Linked DNA regions of Parasedimentitalea psychrophila. The protein of the gene in region 3 interacts with the protein of the main gene of each other region in a pairwise test. Links are inferred from orthologs where the notes say so. Each region holds a gene or a part of one and is shown on either strand. Other genes may lie near its edges. The genes, in order: QPJ95_RS07910, QPJ95_RS17955 and groL.

What was found.
Region 1: the proteins of groL (region 3) and QPJ95_RS07910 interact in binary tests that used the Escherichia coli proteins (3 or more experiments, as listed by UniProt). The link is inferred for Parasedimentitalea psychrophila from one-to-one orthologs.
Region 2: the proteins of groL (region 3) and QPJ95_RS17955 interact in binary tests that used the Escherichia coli proteins (3 or more experiments, as listed by UniProt). The link is inferred for Parasedimentitalea psychrophila from one-to-one orthologs.

What each region holds. Positions count from the first base shown.
Region 1 is NZ_CP127247.1:1,632,918-1,639,840, reverse strand. What follows is about bases 1-2,990. They hold QPJ95_RS07910 (nucleotide exchange factor GrpE), read right to left. Parts: upstream 1,783-2,990; coding sequence 1,219-1,782; downstream 1-1,218. Other genes in these bases: hrcA (heat-inducible transcriptional repressor HrcA), read right to left, coding at 1,792-2,856; mutS (DNA mismatch repair protein MutS), read left to right, coding at 1-1,124. In the rest of the region: rph (ribonuclease PH), read left to right, coding at 3,000-3,713; rdgB (RdgB/HAM1 family non-canonical purine NTP pyrophosphatase), read left to right, coding at 3,710-4,324; radical SAM family heme chaperone HemW, read left to right, coding at 4,317-5,471; QPJ95_RS07885 (YbaN family protein), read left to right, coding at 5,478-5,831; QPJ95_RS07880 (ParB/RepB/Spo0J family partition protein), read right to left, coding at 5,821-6,714; QPJ95_RS07875 (ParA family protein), read right to left, coding at 6,732-6,923. UniProt on the Escherichia coli protein: Participates actively in the response to hyperosmotic and heat shock by preventing the aggregation of stress-denatured proteins, in association with DnaK and GrpE. It is the nucleotide exchange factor for DnaK and may function as a thermosensor.
Region 2 is NZ_CP127247.1:3,701,648-3,708,406, reverse strand. Bases 1,185-4,010 are described here. They hold QPJ95_RS17955 (DeoR/GlpR family DNA-binding transcription regulator), read right to left. Parts: upstream 3,087-4,010; coding sequence 2,283-3,086; downstream 1,185-2,282. Other genes in these bases: QPJ95_RS17950 (bifunctional rhamnulose-1-phosphate aldolase/short-chain dehydrogenase), read left to right, coding at 3,278-4,010; rhaS (rhamnose ABC transporter substrate-binding protein), read right to left, coding at 1,251-2,246. Outside these bases: QPJ95_RS17965 (sugar ABC transporter ATP-binding protein), read right to left, coding at 1-1,167; more of QPJ95_RS17950, read left to right, coding at 4,011-5,380; rhaI (L-rhamnose catabolism isomerase), read left to right, coding at 5,392-6,666. UniProt on the Escherichia coli protein: Represses ulaG and the ulaABCDEF operon. Two ulaR binding sites have been identified in each promoter.
Region 3 is NZ_CP127247.1:2,489,858-2,496,625, reverse strand. The notes cover bases 1,852-4,686. They hold groL (chaperonin GroEL), read right to left. Parts: upstream 4,175-4,686; coding sequence 2,528-4,174; downstream 1,852-2,527. Other genes in these bases: QPJ95_RS12125 (DUF2161 domain-containing phosphodiesterase), read right to left, coding at 4,675-4,686; QPJ95_RS12130 (co-chaperone GroES), read right to left, coding at 4,239-4,526; QPJ95_RS12140 (hypothetical protein), read right to left, coding at 1,852-1,937. Also shown: QPJ95_RS12150 (esterase/lipase family protein), read right to left, coding at 1-609; QPJ95_RS12145 (DMT family transporter), read right to left, coding at 694-1,542; more of QPJ95_RS12140, read right to left, coding at 1,707-1,851; more of QPJ95_RS12125, read right to left, coding at 4,687-5,352; QPJ95_RS12120 (manganese-dependent inorganic pyrophosphatase), read left to right, coding at 5,500-6,420; QPJ95_RS12115 (TIGR01459 family HAD-type hydrolase), read left to right, coding at 6,617-6,768.

The DNA.
Region 1 (6,923 bases), 860 kb from region 3 along the record:
CCGCCAATCAGGTCCGGTTCACCACGGTTGAACTAAGCGAGATCGAGACCAAGATACTGAACGCCGGCAACCAGGCGCTAGAGATCGAAAAGCGGCTCTATTCCGTGCTTTCTGGCTCCATTTTAGAACTGTCAGCCCGGCTCAGTGGGGCTGCGCGGGGATTGGCTGAACTGGATATATTGACCGGTTTGGCTGACTTGGCCAAGGGCGAGAACTGGAATCGCCCGCAGATCGACTCCAGCCGCGCCTTTGAAATCGCCGGCGGTCGTCACCCGGTGGTGGAACAGGCGCTGCGTCAACAGGGTGGCAATGCCTTTATCGCCAATGACTGCGACCTGAGCGCCACCGACGGCGCCGCCATCTGGCTGCTCACCGGCCCCAATATGGCTGGTAAATCCACCTTTCTGCGGCAGAATGCATTGATTGCTCTGCTGGCCCAAATCGGCAGCTACGTGCCCGCCGACAGCGCCCATATCGGCGTCGTCAGCCAGTTGTTCAGCCGCGTTGGCGCCTCGGATGATCTGGCCCGTGGCCGCTCCACATTTATGGTGGAAATGGTCGAAACCGCCGCCATTCTGAACCAGGCCGATGATCGGGCGCTGGTTATTTTGGATGAAATTGGCCGCGGCACCGCCACCTATGATGGCTTGTCGATCGCCTGGGCCACATTGGAACATCTGCACGAGACCAACAGGTCCCGCGCCTTATTCGCCACCCATTACCATGAGCTGACACAACTGTCTGCCACGCTGAAGGGCGTCGAAAACGCAACCGTCACGGTTAAAGAATGGCAAGGTGACGTCATCTTTCTGCACGAGGTTCGCAAGGGCGCTGCCGATCGCTCCTACGGGGTGCAAGTGGCCAAGCTTGCCGGCCTGCCCGCGACAGTGGTGGCCCGTGCCCGCGATGTACTGGAGATGCTGGAGCAAGCCAGCCGCAACGGATCCGGTTCAAAAATAAAGATCGACGATCTACCTCTTTTTGCCGCCGCCCCGCCAGCACAACCTGCGGTGTCAACAGCGCCATCACCGCTCGAAACATTGCTCAAAAGTGTTCACCCGGACGAGCTGTCTCCACGTGAAGCGCTGGAAATGCTCTACCGTCTGAAAGAGGCCGACTCCTAAAGCAACAGGGCGGACCCTCACGGATCCGCCCTTTCTTCTTGTTCAAAATACCTCCGCCGGAGGCCCGTGCCATTCCTTGGAATGGTACGATTTCTTAGCCAGCCGGCGTCGAAGACACCCCAACCTGGGCCGGGCGCAGCAACCGATCGTGCAACATGAACCCTTCAGCGGCGACCTGAATAATGTCGCCCGCACGGGTCCCTGGTACCGGTGCTTCAAACATCGCTTCATGCATCTGCGGATCAAACCGATCACCAACCTGCGGCGCCACGTTTTGGATACCGTGTTTGCTGAACACGCTCAACAGCGCCCGCATGGTCAATTCTATGCCTTCGATCAGTGCCGCAGAAACGTCTTTCTGCTCCTCTGTCACCGTCTCCAGCGCCCGTTTCATGTTGTCGTAAACCGGCAGCATATCACGGGCCAATTTGGAGCCGCCATATTGCTCGGCATCACGCCGGGCCCTATCGCCACGTTTGCGGGAATTCTCAGCATCCGCCAGCGCCCGCATGAACCGGTCTTTCAACTGATCGCGTTCAGCCCGCAGCTCGTCCAGCTCGATTGCTTCATCATCAATTTCAGCAAACTCTTCCGCCAACTCTTCCGCCTCGGCGGTGTCAATGTCGTCCAGAAATTCTTCGTTTTTCGGCTCTGCCATGTTTCACCTCTAACTCCGGTCAGAAAGCAGCTTTCCAACCAGTTGTGCCGTGTAGTCCACAATCGGCACAATCCGCCCGTAGTTCAGCCGGGTGGGGCCAATCACCCCAACCGCGCCAATGATCTTTCGATCCGAGTTCATATAAGGAGACACCACCAAAGAGGAACCCGAAAGTGAGAAAAGTTTGTTCTCTGAGCCAATAAAAATGCGCACACCGTCGCCGTCTTCGGTCAATTGCAGAAATTCGGCTATATCCCGCTTGCGTTCAAGGTCATCGAACAGGTTCCGAATGCGGTCCAGCCCCTCATCCGGTTCGCCGCTTTCCAAAAGATTCGCCCGGCCGCGCACAATCAGTCGCGCCGTCTCCTCACCTTCGTCCTGCCAGAGCGCCAAACCGCTTTTGATCATCTCCTGCGCCAACAGATCAATTTCCTGACGGCGGCTGGAAATCTCCGTTTGTATCACCCCGCGCAGTTGCGACAGCGTCTTGCCCTCGATCAGCGCATTCAGAAAGTTTGCCGCCTCGCGCATCGAACTGGGGGTCTGTCCCGGTGGTGGCGTGAACACCCGGTTTTCGACCTGACCATCCGAGAAGACCAAAACCACCAGTGCCCGGTCCTGCGCCAGAGACACAAATTCTATGTGGCGGATTTCAGCCTCGTGTTTGGGGGTCAGCACCAGAGAGGCACCCTGTGTCACCCCAGACAGAGCGGCGCCAACCCGGTCCAGCATACCGCCGACATCGGCGGATTTACCGTTCAGCGTGGCGTCAATTTTCTGCCGGTCCTGGATCTTCAGATCCTCAATCTCCAGAAATCCGTCCACAAACAACCGCAGTCCCAACTGCGTCGGCACCCGGCCGGCGCTGACATGCGGACTGTTGAGTAAGCCAAGATGCTCCAGATCCTGCATCACATTGCGGATGGTGGCGGCGCTGACCTTTTCGCTCAGGCTGCGGCTCAGGGTGCGGCTGCCCACCGGACCACCGCGATCCATGTAGTTTTCCACTACCGCCCGGAATACGTCACGTGAGCGGTCATTCATGTCCCTCAGGATATCGCTGGCGTCGTTCATGTCAGTCCTGCATATCATCTGGTCCCAATATAGAACAATCGGGCTAGCCTGCCATTAAAGAGGCTTGCGCCAAAAGGTCAATCAGGCTTGCATCACAAGGCTGCCGAAGGCTATCCCGAAGCCAACCAAAAAAAGGATATCCCATGCGACCCTCCGGACGAGAATTGAACCAAATGCGCGACGTCTCTATCGAGACCAGTTTCACCAAACACGCCGAGGGCTCCTGCCTGATTAAAATGGGCGACACCCATGTGCTGTGTACCGCCTCAATTGAGCCGCGGGTACCGTCGTTCATCAAGGGGTCGGGCCTGGGTTGGGTGACCGCTGAATACGGCATGCTGCCCCGCGCCACCAACACCCGGATGCGCCGTGAGGCTGCGGCCGGCAAGCAAGGTGGTCGCACCGTGGAAATCCAGCGTCTGATTGGTCGCGCCCTGCGGGCCGGCGTTGACCGGGTTGCTTTGGGGGAACGCCAAATCACCGTTGACTGTGACGTTTTGCAGGCCGATGGCGGCACCCGTTGTGCCTCTATTACCGGTGGTTGGGTCGCATTGCGCCTTGCGGTCAACAAGCTGATGAAAGCCGGCGACGTCAAAATGGACCCTTTGGTTGATCCGGTGGCCGCAATCTCCTGTGGCATCTACGCGGGTCAGATCGTGCTGGATCTGGATTATCCGGAAGATTCCGAAGCCGGCGTGGACGGCAACTTTATCATGACCGGATCCGGCAAGCTGATCGAAGTTCAGATGTCTGCCGAAGGCTCTGTGTTCTCACGCGATCAGATGAACCAGATGATGGATCTGGCTGAAAAGGGCACATCCGAGTTGGCTGAAATGCAAAAGGCAGCCTGCGTATGACCCGTATTTTCACCGGCGAAAAACTACTGCTCGCCACTCATAACAAGGGTAAACTGGAGGAAATGACCCATCTCCTCGCCCCTTATGGTGTCACTGTTGTCAGTGCTGGTGAAATGGCACTGCCCGAGCCGGAAGAAACCGAAGACACCTTTGTTGGCAATGCCCGCATCAAGGCCCACGCAGCTGCGCAGGCCACCGGCCTGCCGGCTTTGTCGGATGACTCGGGCATTACCATCGATGCGCTGAACGGCGCACCAGGTGTCTATACCGCCGATTGGGCTGAAACAGAGAATGGCCGGGATTTCATGATGGCCATGACCCGCACCCAGAAAGAACTGGAGGCGGTCAACGCCCCGGGCCCTCGCACAGCGCAGTTTCGCTGTACCCTGGTGCTTGCCTGGCCGGATGGTCACGATGAGGTCTTTGAGGGTGTAATGCCGGGTCAGCTGGTCTGGCCCATTCGCGGCGAAAACGGCTTTGGCTATGATCCCATGTTTCAGCCCGACGGATTGGACGTAACCTGCGCCCAGATGCTGCCGACTGACAAACACAAGATCAGCCACCGTGGACAAGCGGTGGCAAAATTTGTCAAAGCCTGTTTCGATGGATGATTGGCGCAATGGCGGCTTTGGCCTTTATGTGCATTGGCCATTCTGCCAGGCCAAATGCCCCTATTGCGACTTCAACAGCCACGTAACCGCAAATGTTGATCAAAAGAAATGGGTTAAAGCCTATATCAGTGAGCTGAAGCGGCACGCCCAGCTGGTTCCAAACCGGGTTCTTAATGCGATTTTCTTTGGCGGCGGCACCCCGTCCCTCATGCAGCCGGAAACGGTCGCAGCGGTGATCGAAGCGGCCCGCGATATCTGGCCTTTTGCCAATGACATCGAAATCACGCTTGAGGCCAACCCCGGATCGGTCGAGGCGGGCCGCTTTGCCGGCTATCGCGATGGCGGCGTTAATCGTATCTCCATGGGCATTCAGGCACTGAATGATGAAGACCTGCGCCGGCTGGGCCGCATTCACTCCGTGGCAGAGGCCCAAGCCGCATTTGAGACCGCCCGCAACTGCTTTGATCGGGTCAGCTTTGACCTGATATATGCCCGGCAAGGCCAGACGCTGAAAGACTGGCAACAAGAACTGAACCAGGCCCTGTCGATGGCGATTGATCACCTGTCGCTGTACCAGCTAACCATCGAAGACGGCACAGCCTTTGGCGACCGCTATGCCCGTGGCAAGCTGCGCAACCTGCCAACCGATGACGCCGCAGCCGACATGTATCATGCAACGCAAGAGATCTGCACCGATCATGGAATGCCCGCCTACGAAGTGTCTAACCACGCCCGCGCCGGCGCAGAATCGCGCCACAACCTGATCTACTGGCGCTATGGGGACTACGTCGGCATAGGCCCGGGTGCCCATGGGCGCCTGACCCTAAACGGGCACCGCTATGCCACCGAGAGCCTGCGCGCACCCGGCGCCTGGCTACAGGCGGTGGGTGAGGGAACAGGCGATTGTGTCAACGTCACCCTTGCCCCTGACGAATATAGTGCCGAGCACCTGATGATGGGGATGCGTCTTGTTGAGGGAATAGACATGAGCAGATATGCCCAATTGGCTGGCCACCCCCTGCCCCAGGACAAAGTGCAGGACCTGTTGCAGTTGGGTATGGTGGTACAATCCGGGACGATATTACGGGCGACAGATCAAGGTCGCGCCGTGTTGAATGCAGTCTTACGTGAACTATTGGCGGATTAGGTAGCAATGCGATTTATTTATGCCGGACTGGGACTTATCTGTGTGGCTCTGGCCATCGTCGGCGTTGTGTTGCCGCTGCTCCCCACGGTTCCATTTCTATTGCTCGCCACCTTCTTCTTTGCGAATTCGTCCGAGCGGCTGCACAGTTGGATACTGGCTCACTCTCTTTTTGGGCCAATGATCGTCGATTGGAATGAGCACCGCGCCATACGCCCGGGCGCAAAAAAGGCGGCAACCCTGTCGATTGCCGCCGTATTTCTTTTGTCTCTTATCCTAGGCGCTCCGGGCCATATTCTGGCCATTCAATCCGTTGTGCTCAGCGGCGTCCTGATCTTCATCTGGAGCCGTCCTAGCGGCTGAGAACGCCGCATAACTCATCAAGTTGATCCAGGTTTTCATAAGATATGGTAATGGACCCGGTCTCGCCGCCAGTTTTATGATCAATTGACACCGGCATCCGTATGATTGCGGACAGGTCACTTTCCAATGCCCGCGTATCCGCATCCTTCTCGGGCGGCTTTTTCGGCGCTCTTGCCGCACGTGGCGTGTCGCCGACCGCATCCTTCTTGACAAGAATCTCGGTGGCTCGAACCGACAATCCACCCTTGACGATTTTCTTCGCCAACTCCGACGCATTGTCCGAGGTAATCAGTGCTCGTGCATGGCCTGCCGACAATTTTCGTTCCTGAACAAGAAGTTGCACATCATCCGGCAGATGAAGCAAGCGCACCAAATTGGCAATATGGCTGCGGCTCTTACCCAGTGCCTCAGCCATTTTCTCTTGGGTGTGGCCGAATTTTTCCATCAGAAGCTTGTAGCTCTGCGCCTCTTCAAGAGCATTCAGATCCGCGCGCTGAATGTTCTCAATCAGCGCAACTTCCATCACCTCAAGGTCGGAATAATCCCGCACAAGAACCGGAACTTGGTGCAGCTGGGCCGCCTGAGACGCCCGCCAGCGCCGCTCCCCAGCGACAATCTCATACATGCCGCCATCCCGCGGCCGCACGATCAGCGGCTGAAGAACGCCTTTTTCCTTGATCGATGCGGTCAGATCATCCAGGTCAACCTGCACAAAATGTCGCCGTGGCTGCTCAGGGTTGGCCACGATTTTTTCAATAGGTACAAACACTTCGGTGTTCCGCGGCATTTTTTCAGCAGAAGAAACCGGTGCCAGGTTCACATCTGCCATCAGCGCAGATAATCCACGCCCAAGACCACGGGGTTTACCCTTTTTAATCGTCATAGTTCGTTCTCCCCTGGTTATGCTGCAAGTCTTTGATGTCTTCTAATCAACTCAACCGCCAACGAGCGATAAGCCTGGGCCCCCTGTGAGTTCGGATCGTATTGCAACACCGGAAGCGCATAAGATGGCGCCTCACTCACCCTGACATTACGGGGAATCTTGGTTTCAAACACTAGGTCCCCCAGATTATCGCGTGCGTCCTGCTCCAC
Region 2 (6,759 bases), 1.2 Mb from region 3 along the record:
GCGCAGGTCCAGACGCTCGGAATACTCGCGCGCCAGTTTGAACTCTTCAGCCAGTCTCAGAAACCCGGATTTCGAAGTACGTCTCAGTGACGGCAGAGTGATGTTCTGAAAAATTGGAAGACCGATAATAGTCCCCTGCTTACCGCGATCCTCGGGCACATAAACGATGCCGTTGGCCACCGCATCCGCAGGTGAGCGAATGATCTTAATGCGACCATTGATCTTGCAGACGCCCTTGGATGGTTTGGTAATGCCAAACAGTGATTGCATGAACTCCGACCGGCCTGCCCCAACCAAGCCATAAAACCCAAGAATCTCACCGCGTTTGAGGGTGAAATTGATATCCGCGAACTCGGTCGGGTGGGCATAGCCGACCACCTGCAACACGTCCTCGGCCACATTGGGTGTTCGCTCAGGAAAGATGTGATCGATGGTGCGTCCAACCATCAATTTGATCAGTGCGTCCTGGTCCGTGTCAGCAATAGAGCCAGCCCCCACAAAAGCGCCATCTCTAAAGACAGTGTAGCGATCGGCAATGCGGAAAATCTCATCAAACTTGTGGCTGATGAACAGGATCGCCTTGCCCTGCGCTTTTAGCGTCTCAATCAACTCGTAGAGCTCTTCGATCTCTTTATGGGACAGTGCGGCGGTCGGCTCGTCCATAATAACAACGCGCGCATCAACGGACAGAGCACGAGCGATAGCAACCAAATGTTTGTTGGCAATGCCAAGGTCGCGTAGCCGGGTGCTGGGATGAAAAGTTGCGCCGATACTTTGCAGCAATTTGGACGCGCCGCGCTGCATTTCGACCTTGTCGATCAGGCCCCAACGCGTGCGTGGCGCGTGACCAATAAAGATGTTCTCGGAGACCGAGAGTTCGTCAAACAGCACCGTTTCCTGATGGATCGCGGTGATGCCTGCGTCGGCTGCCGCATTTGCGTTTGAGAAGTTGACCGGCTCTCCGTCTATGCGGATGGTGCCGCCGTCGGGGTAATATATCCCAGTCAGAATTTTGACGGTGGTGGATTTTCCAGCGCCGTTCTCTCCGACCAGAGCTGTCACTTGGCCCGCATAAAGATCTAGTTGGACTGCATCCAGTGCTTTGACACCGGGAAATATTTTGGTGATCGCGTCCATCGACACGACGGGCAGTGCGCTCTCGGTCATTTCAGCTCTTTTCGGCTAGGTCGCGGTCTGGGCGAGTAGTTTAGCCCGGCACCTTTACAGCGCCGGGCCAATCCATGATTGGTTTAGAAGATCGACTTGAACGCGTCGATATTACTGGCATCATAGACAAACGGGTCAGCCATTGCGCCTTCACTGTTGTCGTCTAACGCAACTTCGCCCATGCGGCCCATTGGGATGGACTTTCCGGCTTCTGCCGTTGCAGTGCCACTGGCCAGATTGAAGGCGATCATCGTTGCGGCATAGCCCAGATCGATCGGGTTCCAGATCGCGAAGGATTTGGAGGCGCCACTCTCGATGTGACCAGCCATTTCTGACGGCAGAGCCAAACCAGTTACATTGATCTCACCAATCTTACCCGCGTCTGTCACAGCTTGTGCAGCGGCAACGATACCCACGGTTGTAGGTGCAATGATGGCTTTCAGGTTCGGGTAGCTGGCCATAAGGCCTTGCGCTTCGCGGTAAGATTTGTCTGCCAAATCATCACCATAAACCGTCGCCACAACGCTGATGCCCGAATAGTTGCCCGTCACTTTGTTCATTTCGTCGATCCAGATATTCTGGTTCGTCGCAGTGGCCGAGGCGGACAGAACCGCAACATCACCACCATCCGGCAAGTGATCGGCGGCCAGTTTGATGATCATATTGCCAATCAGCGGGTTTGACGATGGGTTCAGGTGCATCTGACGACCCTCAGAGGCTACGCCACTGTCCCAACTGATCACGGTGATGCCTCGGCTCATGGCTTTTTTCAAAGCGGGCACCAGTGCGTCAGTGTCATTTGCTGAAATCGCGATGGCGTCAACGTTCTGAGCAATCAGCGCATTGATCACCTCGATCTGGCCTTCGGCAGTGGTGTCAGTTGGACCAGTATAGATGATCTCGACATTTCCCAACTCAGCTGCGGCCTCTTCGGCACCTTTTGCAGCAGCTTCAAAGAAGCCAATGCCCAATGCCTTGACGACAAGCGCGATGCGCACTTTTTCTTCAGCCATAACGGGGGCTGCGAACATCGTTGCCGCTATCGCCGCTGATGCCATTGCCTTCTTAAATACACTCATGGTTTCCTCCCTGGAGTGGTTGCGATTTTGGGGAACTTAAGACGCCGCCCCTTCTTTTTGTGCAGTGTTTGTCGGTGCAACGATGAGTTTCACATCCGCCGCCTCAAGCATCGCGGCTGTACGGTCGTCGATGCCGTCGTCAGTGATGATGGTCGTGATCCGGCTAAGCGGACACAGGATTAGGCTGGACCGGTTGGCGAACTTAGAGCTATCAACCAGCACCACCAGTTCCTCAGCCTGACCAATTAGCTTTGTCTCAGCTTGGATCAACAGCGGATCCTGCTCCATTAGGCCCAGCGGTCCAATGCCCTGCGCGCCCATGAACATGCGTTTTGCATAGAAATTTCGGGTCACATCGTTGTCAAAGGGCGATAGGATGATGTTCTGCTCGCGGTAGATCACCCCACCAGACAACAGCACCGTATTGCGCGTGTTTTTCAGCAGATGTTCGGCAATCGGGAATGAGTTGGTAAACACCTGCATCTGCAGCGATGCCAGTGGGTGCACCATCTGAAACGTCGTCGTGCCCCCGTTGATGATGATCGGGTCACCATCCGCACACAGCTCGACCGCAGCCTTGGCTATGGCCTGCTTTTCAGCACTATTGATTGACTCATTGTAAGAAAACGGCCGTCCTGCCAACCCAACAAAAGGTGCGGACATCAAAGCCTCAGCTCCACCGCGGACCCGACGCAATTCCCCCTGACTATCCAGCGTTCTGATGTCACGGCGCACAGTCGCCTCCGAGGCCCCGGTCAGCATACACAGATCAGCCACAGTCACGACAGACCTGTCTTGGACCGCTGATAAAATTACTCTGTGTCTGTCTTTCTCGTGCATCGACCAGTCTCCATTTTGGTGGCCTCAAGGTGGAGCGAGTCGCCACCTTGTGTCAATCATTAAATGTCACGTTCAGTCACTCTGCGTCGCAGCATGCTCAATATTGATCGTTTATGATTGACATATCATGGTCTGAGAGCCAGCCTAGCGACAAGAAAGCGCAACAATATTTGCCGTTGATGGAGACGATGATGCCCGACGCCACCCAGAGCCAACCTCTTGAAAACAAGTGGGATGAAGCCCGCGCCGAAGGCATGAGTGAGCCAGAAAAACTTCTCTATCGCTCCAACCTTCTGGGGTCAGACAAGCGAATCACGAACTATGGCGGCGGCAACACCTCGGCCAAAGTGATGCAAGATGATCCGCTGACCGGGGACGCCGTCGAGGTGCTCTGGGTTAAAGGCTCGGGCGGCGATGTGGGCTCCATCAAGATGGAAGGGTTCTCGACATTGTATATGGAGAAACTGAACGCCCTGCGCGGCATCTATCGTGGCGTGGAGTTTGAGGACGAAATGGTGGGATACCTGCCCCATTGCACCTTCAACCTGAACCCACGGACTGCATCCATCGACACGCCACTACACGCTTATGTACCGAAAAAGCATGTCGATCACATGCATCCCGACGCGATCATCGCCATTGCAGCAGCCAAAGACAGCTCGGCGCTAACTCAGCAGATCTTTGGCAACAGCATCGGTTGGTTACCATGGAAAAGGCCGGGCTATGAATTGGGCCGTTGGCTGTCAGATTTCTGTGCGGAAAATCCAGACGCCAAGGGCGTTGTACTGGAAAGCCACGGGTTGTTCACCTGGGACGATGATGCGCGGGTTTGCTATGATCTGACGCTAGAGATCATCCAGACCGCAATGGATTGGTTCGCAGTTCAGACCGAGGGCAAAGATGCCTTTGGCGGGGCCATTCACGCCAGCCTGCCCGCTGATGAACGCCGCGCAACCGCAGCCCGCCTGATGCCAGCCATTCGTGGCATGGTCTCAGGCGTTCAGCATATGGTTGGCCATTTCACCGACAGCGACACGGTTTTGGACTTCGTCAACGCCCAAGACATGAAACGTCTTGCGGCACTTGGCACCTCTTGCCCTGACCATTTTCTCCGCACCAAAATCTGCCCGCTGGTGGTCGATTTTGACCCCGCCAACCCGGACGTGGACGCTACGCTGGCCGGTCTGGGTGATGCCGTCGCCGAATACCGCGAGGGCTACAGGGCATATTACGACCGCTGCAAGAAAGACGACAGCCCCGCCATCCGCGACCCCAACGCCGTGGTCTATCTGATCCCTGGAGTTGGGATGCTCACCTTTGCCAAGGACAAGGCAACCGCGCGGATCTCTGGCGAGTTCTATGTTAATGCGATCAACGTGATGCGCGGTGCCGATGCAGTTTCCGAGTATAAAGGCCTGCCCGAGCAAGAGGCCTTTGATATCGAATACTGGCTGTTGGAAGACGCCAAATTGCAGCAGATGCCCAAGCCCAGATCTCTGGCCGGTCGTGTGGCGCTGATCACCGGCGGCGCCGGTGGCATCGGATCCGCCACCGCCGAGCGTTACCTGCGGGAGGGCGCCTGTGTAATGCTGGCTGACATCGACGATGCTGCTTTGGCGGAAGCCGCCGTCAAACTGATCGAACACTATTCCCCAGACGTGGTGCGCACAGTCAACATGGATGTCACCAGCGAAGACGCTGTCGCAGCGGCCTACGCAGACACCGCAACGGAGTTTGGCGGTGTTGATATTCTAGTCTCAAACGCAGGAATCGCCAGTTCGGCTCCGGTCGAAGAAACCAGCCTTGAGATGTGGAACACCAACATGGCGATCCTCTCCACCGGCTATTTTCTGGTCAGCCGCGAAGCGTTCAAGGTGATGAAAGTTCAGGACATGGGCGGCGCAGTGGTCTTTGTCGCTTCCAAAAACGGTCTTGCCGCCTCGCCCAATGCTTCGGCCTATTGCACAGCCAAGGCCTCCGAAATCCATCTGGCCCGCTGCTTGGCACTGGAAGGCGCACCACAGGGTATCCGTGTCAACGTGGTGAACCCGGACGCGGTACTGAAGGGGTCGAAAATCTGGTCAGGCAACTGGCTGAAGGAACGCGCTTCTACCTATGGTAAGGACAAGGAGGGTCTGGAAGAACACTATCGCCAGCGCTCGCTGCTGAAACGATCAGTCCTGCCCGAGGACATCGCCGAGGCGGCCTATTTCCTGGCCTCTGATCTGTCGGCCAAATCCACTGGTAATATCATCAACGTGGACGCAGGCAACGTCCAGTCCTTTACGCGCTAGGGAGGCGGATCATGATCAACGCGGATATCATCGCACAAGACAACACCCGCGCCGCAGCGGACTTGAGGGCCGACTATGACGCCTTGGGCGAACATCTGGATCGTCGCGGAATCGACATCGCACAGGTCAAGGCCAAGGTCGCCAAATACGGCGTTGCGGTGCCCAGCTGGGGCGTTGGCACCGGCGGCACCCGTTTCGCACGCTTCCCCGGCCCAGGCGAGCCGCGTGGCATCTTTGACAAGCTTGACGACTGTGGCGTGATCCAGCAGCTGACCAAGGCCACGCCCTCGGTTTCGCTGCATATCCCCTGGGACAAGGCCCCCGCCGCCGACCTGAACGCCAAGGCCGAAGAGGTTGGTCTTACATTTGATGCGATGAACTCGAACACCTTTCAGGATCAACCGGACCAGACCCACAGCTACAAATTTGGCTCTCTGTCCAACACAGATGCTGCGACGCGCCAGCAGGCCGTTGATCACAACATCGAATGCATCGAACTAGGCCAGCAGATCGGCTCCAAAGCGCTGACCATCTGGGTTGGCGACGGGTCGAACTTCCCTGGCCAGACCAACTTCACCCGCCAGTTCGAGCGGTATCTGGACGCCACCAAACAGGTCTATAACGCCCTGCCCGACGATTGGACGCTGCTGACCGAACACAAGATGTATGAGCCAGCGTTCTACTCGAGTGTGGTGCAAGACTGGGGCACCAACCTGCTGATCGCTCAGCAGATGGGCGACAAGGCGAAATGTCTGGTCGATCTGGGCCACCATGCGCCCAATGTGAACATCGAAATGATCGTGGCGCGGCTGACTCAATTTGGCAAGTTGGGCGGTTTCCACTTCAACGACAGCAAATACGGCGACGATGATCTGGATACCGGCAGCATTGATCCCTACCGTCTGTTCCTAGTGTTTAACGAGCTGGTCGAAGCCGAAGCTGACCCTGATTTCAACCCGATGCACATGCTGGACCAAAGCCACAACGTGACCGACCCCATTGAAAGCCTGATGGTTTCGGCGATGGAAGTGCAGCGCGCCTATGCGCAGGCCTTGTTGGTGGATCGCGCGGCCCTGGTCGGGTTTCAGGACGACAATGATGCCCTGATGGCAACAACAACGCTGAAACACGGGTTTCGCACCGATGTTGAACCCATTCTTGCCATGGCGCGTTTTGAGGCTGGCGGCGCAATATCCCCTGTGGCGGCCTATCGTGCCTCGCAGTATCGGGAAAAGGTTGCGCAGGATCGGCCAGAAGTTACCGGCGCAGGCGGCGGTATTGTCTAAGTAGGCTTTCACTTCCCATACGCCGAACAAGGGTTTTGAGGCTTACAAAGCAAAGGTCTAGAAACCGACACCGTACCAACTTAGGGAACGTCT
Region 3 (6,768 bases):
GCCCTCGACCATAGTCGAGCGGACCGAAACCTTGCCATCATCCGGCCCCTCAATCAGCTTGGAGAACACCGGGTTGATTGAATTTTCACCGGCGATCACCCCTAGGGGGAAATCCACCGCAGGCAGCTGTTGCGGCACCCCATCCGGGCCGGTGCCCAACTGCATCCCCGCCGGGCCGTTCAGCAGACCAAACACCTCCCAGTCGCCCAGTTCATCCACCAGTTCACTGCCGTGATTGGGCGGACCCAGCATGACCGCGCGGCCCATGTTGCCGGGGTGGTTGTCCTGCAGCCAATAGCGCAGCAGGATGCCGCCCATGGAATGGGTGACAAAATGCACAGGCCCGTCACCGCAATCTGCCACCGCTTTTGGCAGGGTCAGATCTGCCAGCGCCGGGATCGGCAGATCGGTCGAGGGGTAGCCGGGCACCACCACCCGGTAGCCGCGCGCCTTGAACACCTGCTCCATCACCGCAAATGAGGCCTCGCTGCGCGCCAGCCCGTGCAGCAGGATCACACAGTCCCCAGGACCGGTACCGGTACCGGCACGGGCCGGTGACAGCGGCAGCAGCAAGGTGATGGCCAGCAGGCCGGATCTGAAATCTATCATACTGTACAAATAATCCTAAACTGGCCCCTGGGAAACCCCAGTGAACCCCTGTGAAACCCTGTGAAACCCCAGTGCCCCCCCTGTTCAGCCTGCGGGCCGCGGTGCCCGCGTGATAACCAGCGCGATGCCGCCCAGCACCGCCAGCGTCCCGATCAGTAATTGCACCGACAGGCTCTCTCCCAATCCGATCGCCCCGACCAATATGGCAATCACCGGCACGCTCAGCTGCACCGTGGCCGCCACTGCCGGTTGCAACTGCGGCAGCACCCGGTACCACAGCGCATACCCCAGCCCCGAGGTCACCGCCCCCGACACAATCGCCAGGCCTGCGCCAGTAACAGATATCGCCAGCGGCTCGGCCAGCCACCAGGTCAGGGGCAGCAGCATCACACTTGCCCAGATGAAATTCTGCGTTGTGGCCGCCAGCGGCGATTTCACCTGCCGCCCCAGCAGACTGTATATCGCCCAGCCCAGACCCGCCGCCGCCATGAAGGCCGCGCCGCTCAGAGGCACCTGCACCGTTCCTGTCGGCCACAGCACATAGGCCAGCCCCCCAAAGGCCAGCAGCGCCCCCAGAGCCTGCGCCGGCGCCACCACCGCCCCCCGCAGCGCGCCCCAGCCAAACATGGTGATCTGCACAACGCCAAACAGGATCAGCGCCCCCAGCCCGGCGTCCAGATTGCGATAGGCCAGCGAGAAGCCAATCATATACAGCGCCAGCGCGCCCCCGCCAAACAGGCTCATCCGGGGCGATTGCGACAGGCTTTGCCGGCGCCAGTGACACAGGCCCAGCAACATCACCACCCCGGCTACCAGCCGGATCTGCGCAAAACCCATGGCGCTGATATCCCCCGATCCAACCGCCAATCGGTTCAATATGGAATTGCCGGCAAAGGCCAGCATGACCACCCCTGTCAAAAATATAAGCCGCATATTCGACCCTCGCTATAGGCCTGTTAAGTCTGGCCAAGGTGTTCAGAATACGTAACTTGGTAACACCTGGGCCGCAGGTATAACAGCAATCATCGAACCCCGAACACCCATGCTACTACCCCCAGATCGCGACAAAAAGGGCCGCCCCAAGGCGACCCCAATTGTCAAATCCAATGCGGTAAACCGCGCGGCGGCCGGTCGTTTATCACCGGCAATCCGATATCTTTGCGCATATGGTCGCTCATCGGCGGCGACAGCATGGCCACCGGAGTCTTGCGCACCATCAGATGTCGCAGCAAGGCGCTCAGCACCTGCCACTTGCCAAAGTCGGCGGTGATTTGCAGTAACGCGGTATTCAGATCCGCAAACGGCGATCTGGATTCAAGTCGTGTCATGATGTTTAGCCCCTGCATAAAACACAGGGCTCCTTGGGTTGAGTTGAGATTTGGTTGGGCAGAGAGCAGACGGCAGATAGCCGCGGCTCAGGCCCAATTCAGGCCCGGTCAGGCTTCAGATGTGAAGAGACGTGTTGCCGGTAAGGCAGGATCAGCAGGTTCGCTGGGCCTGCGTTATGACCCATCGGCCAGCAAAGCGAAGACGAGAACATGTTGCAATATGGATCATGAGACGCCTCCTGTGGCTATGGGTTGAACACAAGGACGCGGATAGCAGAAAAGGCATCACAACCATAGGGGGAAAATAACTGAGGGTGAAAAATGTTGCCCATGCGCAACAGGCGCCCGCGACAATGGGCCGACGTAAATGCACCATCCCAGTTGCTTTTGGTGTCTATTCCCTGACCTGAAATTTCTTCTTTGTAAAAATACTCTCGCCGAAGGCAGCCCGGCCTGGCGGGCTCAAACAAAAATGGGGCCGCCCGAAGGCGACCCCAATTCATCCGGTAGGATGGCGTGATTTACCCGCCCAGCAGGCCTGCCAAAAGGAAGGCCGCCTGTCGGGCTTCATAAGTCCAGAGGACTTGTGATTACATCATGCCGCCCATGCCGCCCATGCCGCCCATGTCAGGCATGCCGCCACCGGCGCCCTCTTTGGATGGCTTGTCAGCGATCATTGCTTCGGTGGTGATCAGCAGACCAGCAATCGAAGCCGCATCTTCCAGAGCGGTGCGAACCACTTTGGCCGGATCGATCACGCCGAATGCGAACATGTCGCCATATTCTTCGGTCTGAGCGTTGAAGCCAAAGGTGACATCGTCGCTCTCGCGCACTTTGCCAGCCACAACCGCACCGTCAACACCAGCATTTTCGGCGATCTGACGCAGCGGAGCTTCCAGAGCTTTGCGCACGATGACGATACCTGCGTTCTGGTCAGCATTGGCGCCTTCCAGACCGATCAGACCTTTGCCAGCCTGAACCAGAGCAACACCACCACCAACGATGACGCCTTCTTGCACAGCAGCGCGAGTCGCGTTCAGTGCATCGTCAACGCGGTCTTTACGCTCTTTGACTTCCACTTCGGTCATGCCACCAACGCGGATAACAGCAACACCGCCGGCCAGTTTGGCAACGCGCTCTTGCAGCTTCTCTTTGTCGTAATCCGACGAAGTTTCTTCGATCTGGGTGCGGATCTGAGCAACACGTGCTTCGATCTCAGCTTTTTCGCCAGCACCGTCGATGATAGTGGTCTCATCTTTGGTGATTTCGATCTTCTTGGCAGTGCCCAGCATGTCCATGGTGACGGACTCAAGCTTCATGCCCAGATCTTCGGAGATCACCTGACCACCGGTCAGAATGGCGATGTCCTGCAGCATGGCTTTGCGGCGATCGCCGAAACCAGGTGCTTTGACAGCCGCAATCTTCAGGCCGCCGCGCAGTTTGTTGACAACCAGAGTTGCCAGCGCTTCGCCTTCGATGTCTTCAGCAATGATCAGCAGCGGCTTCTGGCTCTGGATCACCTGCTCGAGCAGTGGCACCATCGACTGCAGCGACGACAGTTTCTTTTCGTGCAGCAGGATCATGCAGTCTTCGAGGTCTGCAATCATCTTGTCAGGATTGGTGACAAAGTAAGGCGACAGGTAGCCGCGGTCGAACTGCATGCCTTCGACAACATCGGTCTCTGTTTCCAGGCCTTTGTTCTCTTCGACGGTGATAACACCTTCGTTACCAACCTTCTGCATCGCATCCGCAATCTGCTGACCAATGGCGGCTTCGCCGTTGGCAGAGATGGTGCCGACCTGAGCAACTTCAGCGGTGTCTTTAACTTCACGTGACGCCGCTTTGATCGCTGCAACAACGTTGGAAGTTGCCAGATCGATGCCGCGCTTCAGATCCATTGGGTTCAGGCCAGCAGCAACCTGCTTCAGACCTTCGCGAACAATCGCCTGGGCCAGAACGGTGGCAGTGGTGGTGCCGTCGCCAGCTTCGTCGTTGGTGCGCGACGCAACTTCTTTGAGCATCTGAGCGCCCATGTTTTCGAACTTGTCTTCCAGTTCGATTTCTTTGGCAACGGTCACACCATCTTTGGTGATGCGCGGTGCGCCAAAGGATTTGTCGATAACCACGTTACGGCCTTTGGGGCCCAGGGTTACTTTGACAGCGTCAGCCAGAATGTTGACGCCGGCCAACATACGGTTGCGGGCATCGGTGTCGAATTTGACGTCCTTAGCAGCCATGTTTTATTCTCCTCGAGAAAATCTGTGTTTGTGAGCGATAGTGGGATCAGAGACGCCGGGTGGCTTACTCGATGATACCCATGATGTCGCTTTCTTTCATCATCAGCAGCTCTTCGCCGTCGACGGTGACTTCGGTGCCGGACCATTTGCCGAACAGGATCGTGTCGCCTGCTTTTACCGACATGTCGATCAGCTCACCGCTGTCCTTGCGAGCGCCTTCGCCGATTGCGACGACTTGGCCTTCGCTTGGCTTTTCCTTGGCGGATTCAGGAATGATCAGTCCACCAGAAGTTTTTTCGTCACTTTCAGTGCGACGAACCAGAACGCGGTCGTGAAGCGGTTTCAATGCCATCTTTGCAGCTCCTTTAAAGGATCAAAGGTTATAATTCCAAGACACCCTACGCCGTGGCAGGGGCCGTTATCACTCACATCAAGTGAGTGCTAACGAGGGATAGCTAGGCAGTGCATAGGCAGGTGTCAACATCACCCGCGCAGTTTTTTCAGACCTTTGCCTGCTGCCAGCTGTAAGCCCAGTGCTTCAAGCCGTCCGAGCCCTGCGGCGCCAGCGCATAAACGCCGATCGAGACCTTCTCGAACCAGCCATAATGGTTATCGCGCATTAAACCTGTGGCCGCGGCAACGCCGGTGGCTGATGCCACGTCCCGCCCCCTCGCCGGGCTGTTTTCGGCCAGATAGGCAGCGCAGCGCAGGGCGTCCTGCCGGTAACCGGTGACAATGCCATGCCGGGTGGCGCCGCCGGCATTGGGGTCGCCCTGAAGGCGGTCGAACTCGCGCAGCAGCCGCGTCTGTTTCTTCTTGGACTTGCGCGGCGCATAGGGGCCGGGATCGCAGTGCACCTCGGCGCGGCCATCACCCAGCACGGTGATCAGCCCCAGCCCCAGCCGGCGGCACATCGCCAGATTGTCCTTGAGCATCCGCCGCGCCTGTTTGCCCGTAGGCTTGGGCACCGCGATATAGACCATATCTGTAATCGCCATACGGGTGATTGCCTGATGGAACAGCGACAGCGAAAACCGCAGCTTCAACTCGACCACCACCACCGGGTCATCGCCGCGCCGCGCCACCACATCGGCAGCCCCTACCTCGCCCTTGACGGTATAGCCCTGACGTTCCAGCAGTGCCTTGACCGGCGGGTAAAGTTGATCTTCGCGATTCATCCGCCGACCTTATCCGCATGCGGCGACGGGAAACACACTAAACTCAGCGCTGCAAACTCTGGACTGCAGGGCAGCCTCGGCGGGGTGACAAGTGGGTTCACCCTGTTATAAGGCGCGCAAACTCTCCGTTGACGATAGGATCGCATGATGACCATTCAGATTTTTGGACATAAATCCCCCGATACTGATTCCACCGGCTCGCCCATCATCTGGGCCTGGTACCTGAACGAGATCAAAGGCATTGACGCCGAGGCCAAACTGCTGGGCGAGCCCAACACCGAAGCCCTGTTCATGTTGGACCGCTGGAACCTGGACAAGCCGGAAATCATCACGGATGTTGCCGACGACCAGCCGGTGATCATCGTTGACACCAACAACCCGGCTGAGTTGCCCGCTAATATCAACGGCGCTGATGTTCAGGCCATCATCGACCACCACAAGCTGGTTGGCGGGCTGGAGACCAAAGGCCCGATCGACATCACCATCCGTCCGCTGGCCTGTACTGCCACCATCATGCTGGACCTGATCGGCGATGACGCTGCCAAGATGCCAAAGGAGATCATGGCAGCCGCCCTGACCTGCATCCTGTCCGACACCCTGGAGTTCCGCAGCCCCACCACCACCGATCACGACCGCGCCGTGGCCGAGACGCTGGCCGCCGATCTGGATCTGGACATCCCGACCTACGCCGCTGAAATGTTCGCCGCCAAATCCGACGTCTCGTCGTTCTCGGATGCAGAACTGCTGCGAATGGATTCCAAGGAATATGCTGTCGAGGGCACCAAGTTCCGCGTCAGCGTGCTGGAAACCACCGCTCCGGCTGTTGTGCTGGACCGCAAGGCCAGCCTGATGGACGCCATGAAAACCGTGGCCTCTGAGGACGGTGTCGAGCAGGTTCTGCTGTTTGTCATCGACATCCTGAACGAAGAGGCCACCCTGTTGGTGCCCAACGATCTGGTCAAAACCCTGGCCGAGAAAAGCTTTGGCGCCACTGTCAGCGGCGACACCGTGGTGCTGCCCGGCGTGATGAGCCGCAAAAAACAGATCATCCCCAACCTGAAGGTCTGATTGGCGGCCTTAAATTTGAATACTGAATAGGCGCCTTACCGGGCGCCTATTTCATTTTGGTCCAGATATGGTTGCTGCGCCAACAGGGTCACGCCCAAAGCCAAACCCGGTCATGCAGACAGATCCCCCCATCTGCGCATGGATATTGACAGCGGATTGCGCCATATGTCGATTTGAACCAGCTCAAGGACGCATCATGACCCAAATCATCTCCGCCCTCCCCGAGGTCTCTGATCGTTACAAGGCGTTGTTTGTTGATCTTTGGGGCTGCGTTCACAATGGCATCACCGCCTACCCCGAGGCGGTTGCCGCGTTGCAGGCTTACCGCGCTGCCGGTGGCATTGTGGT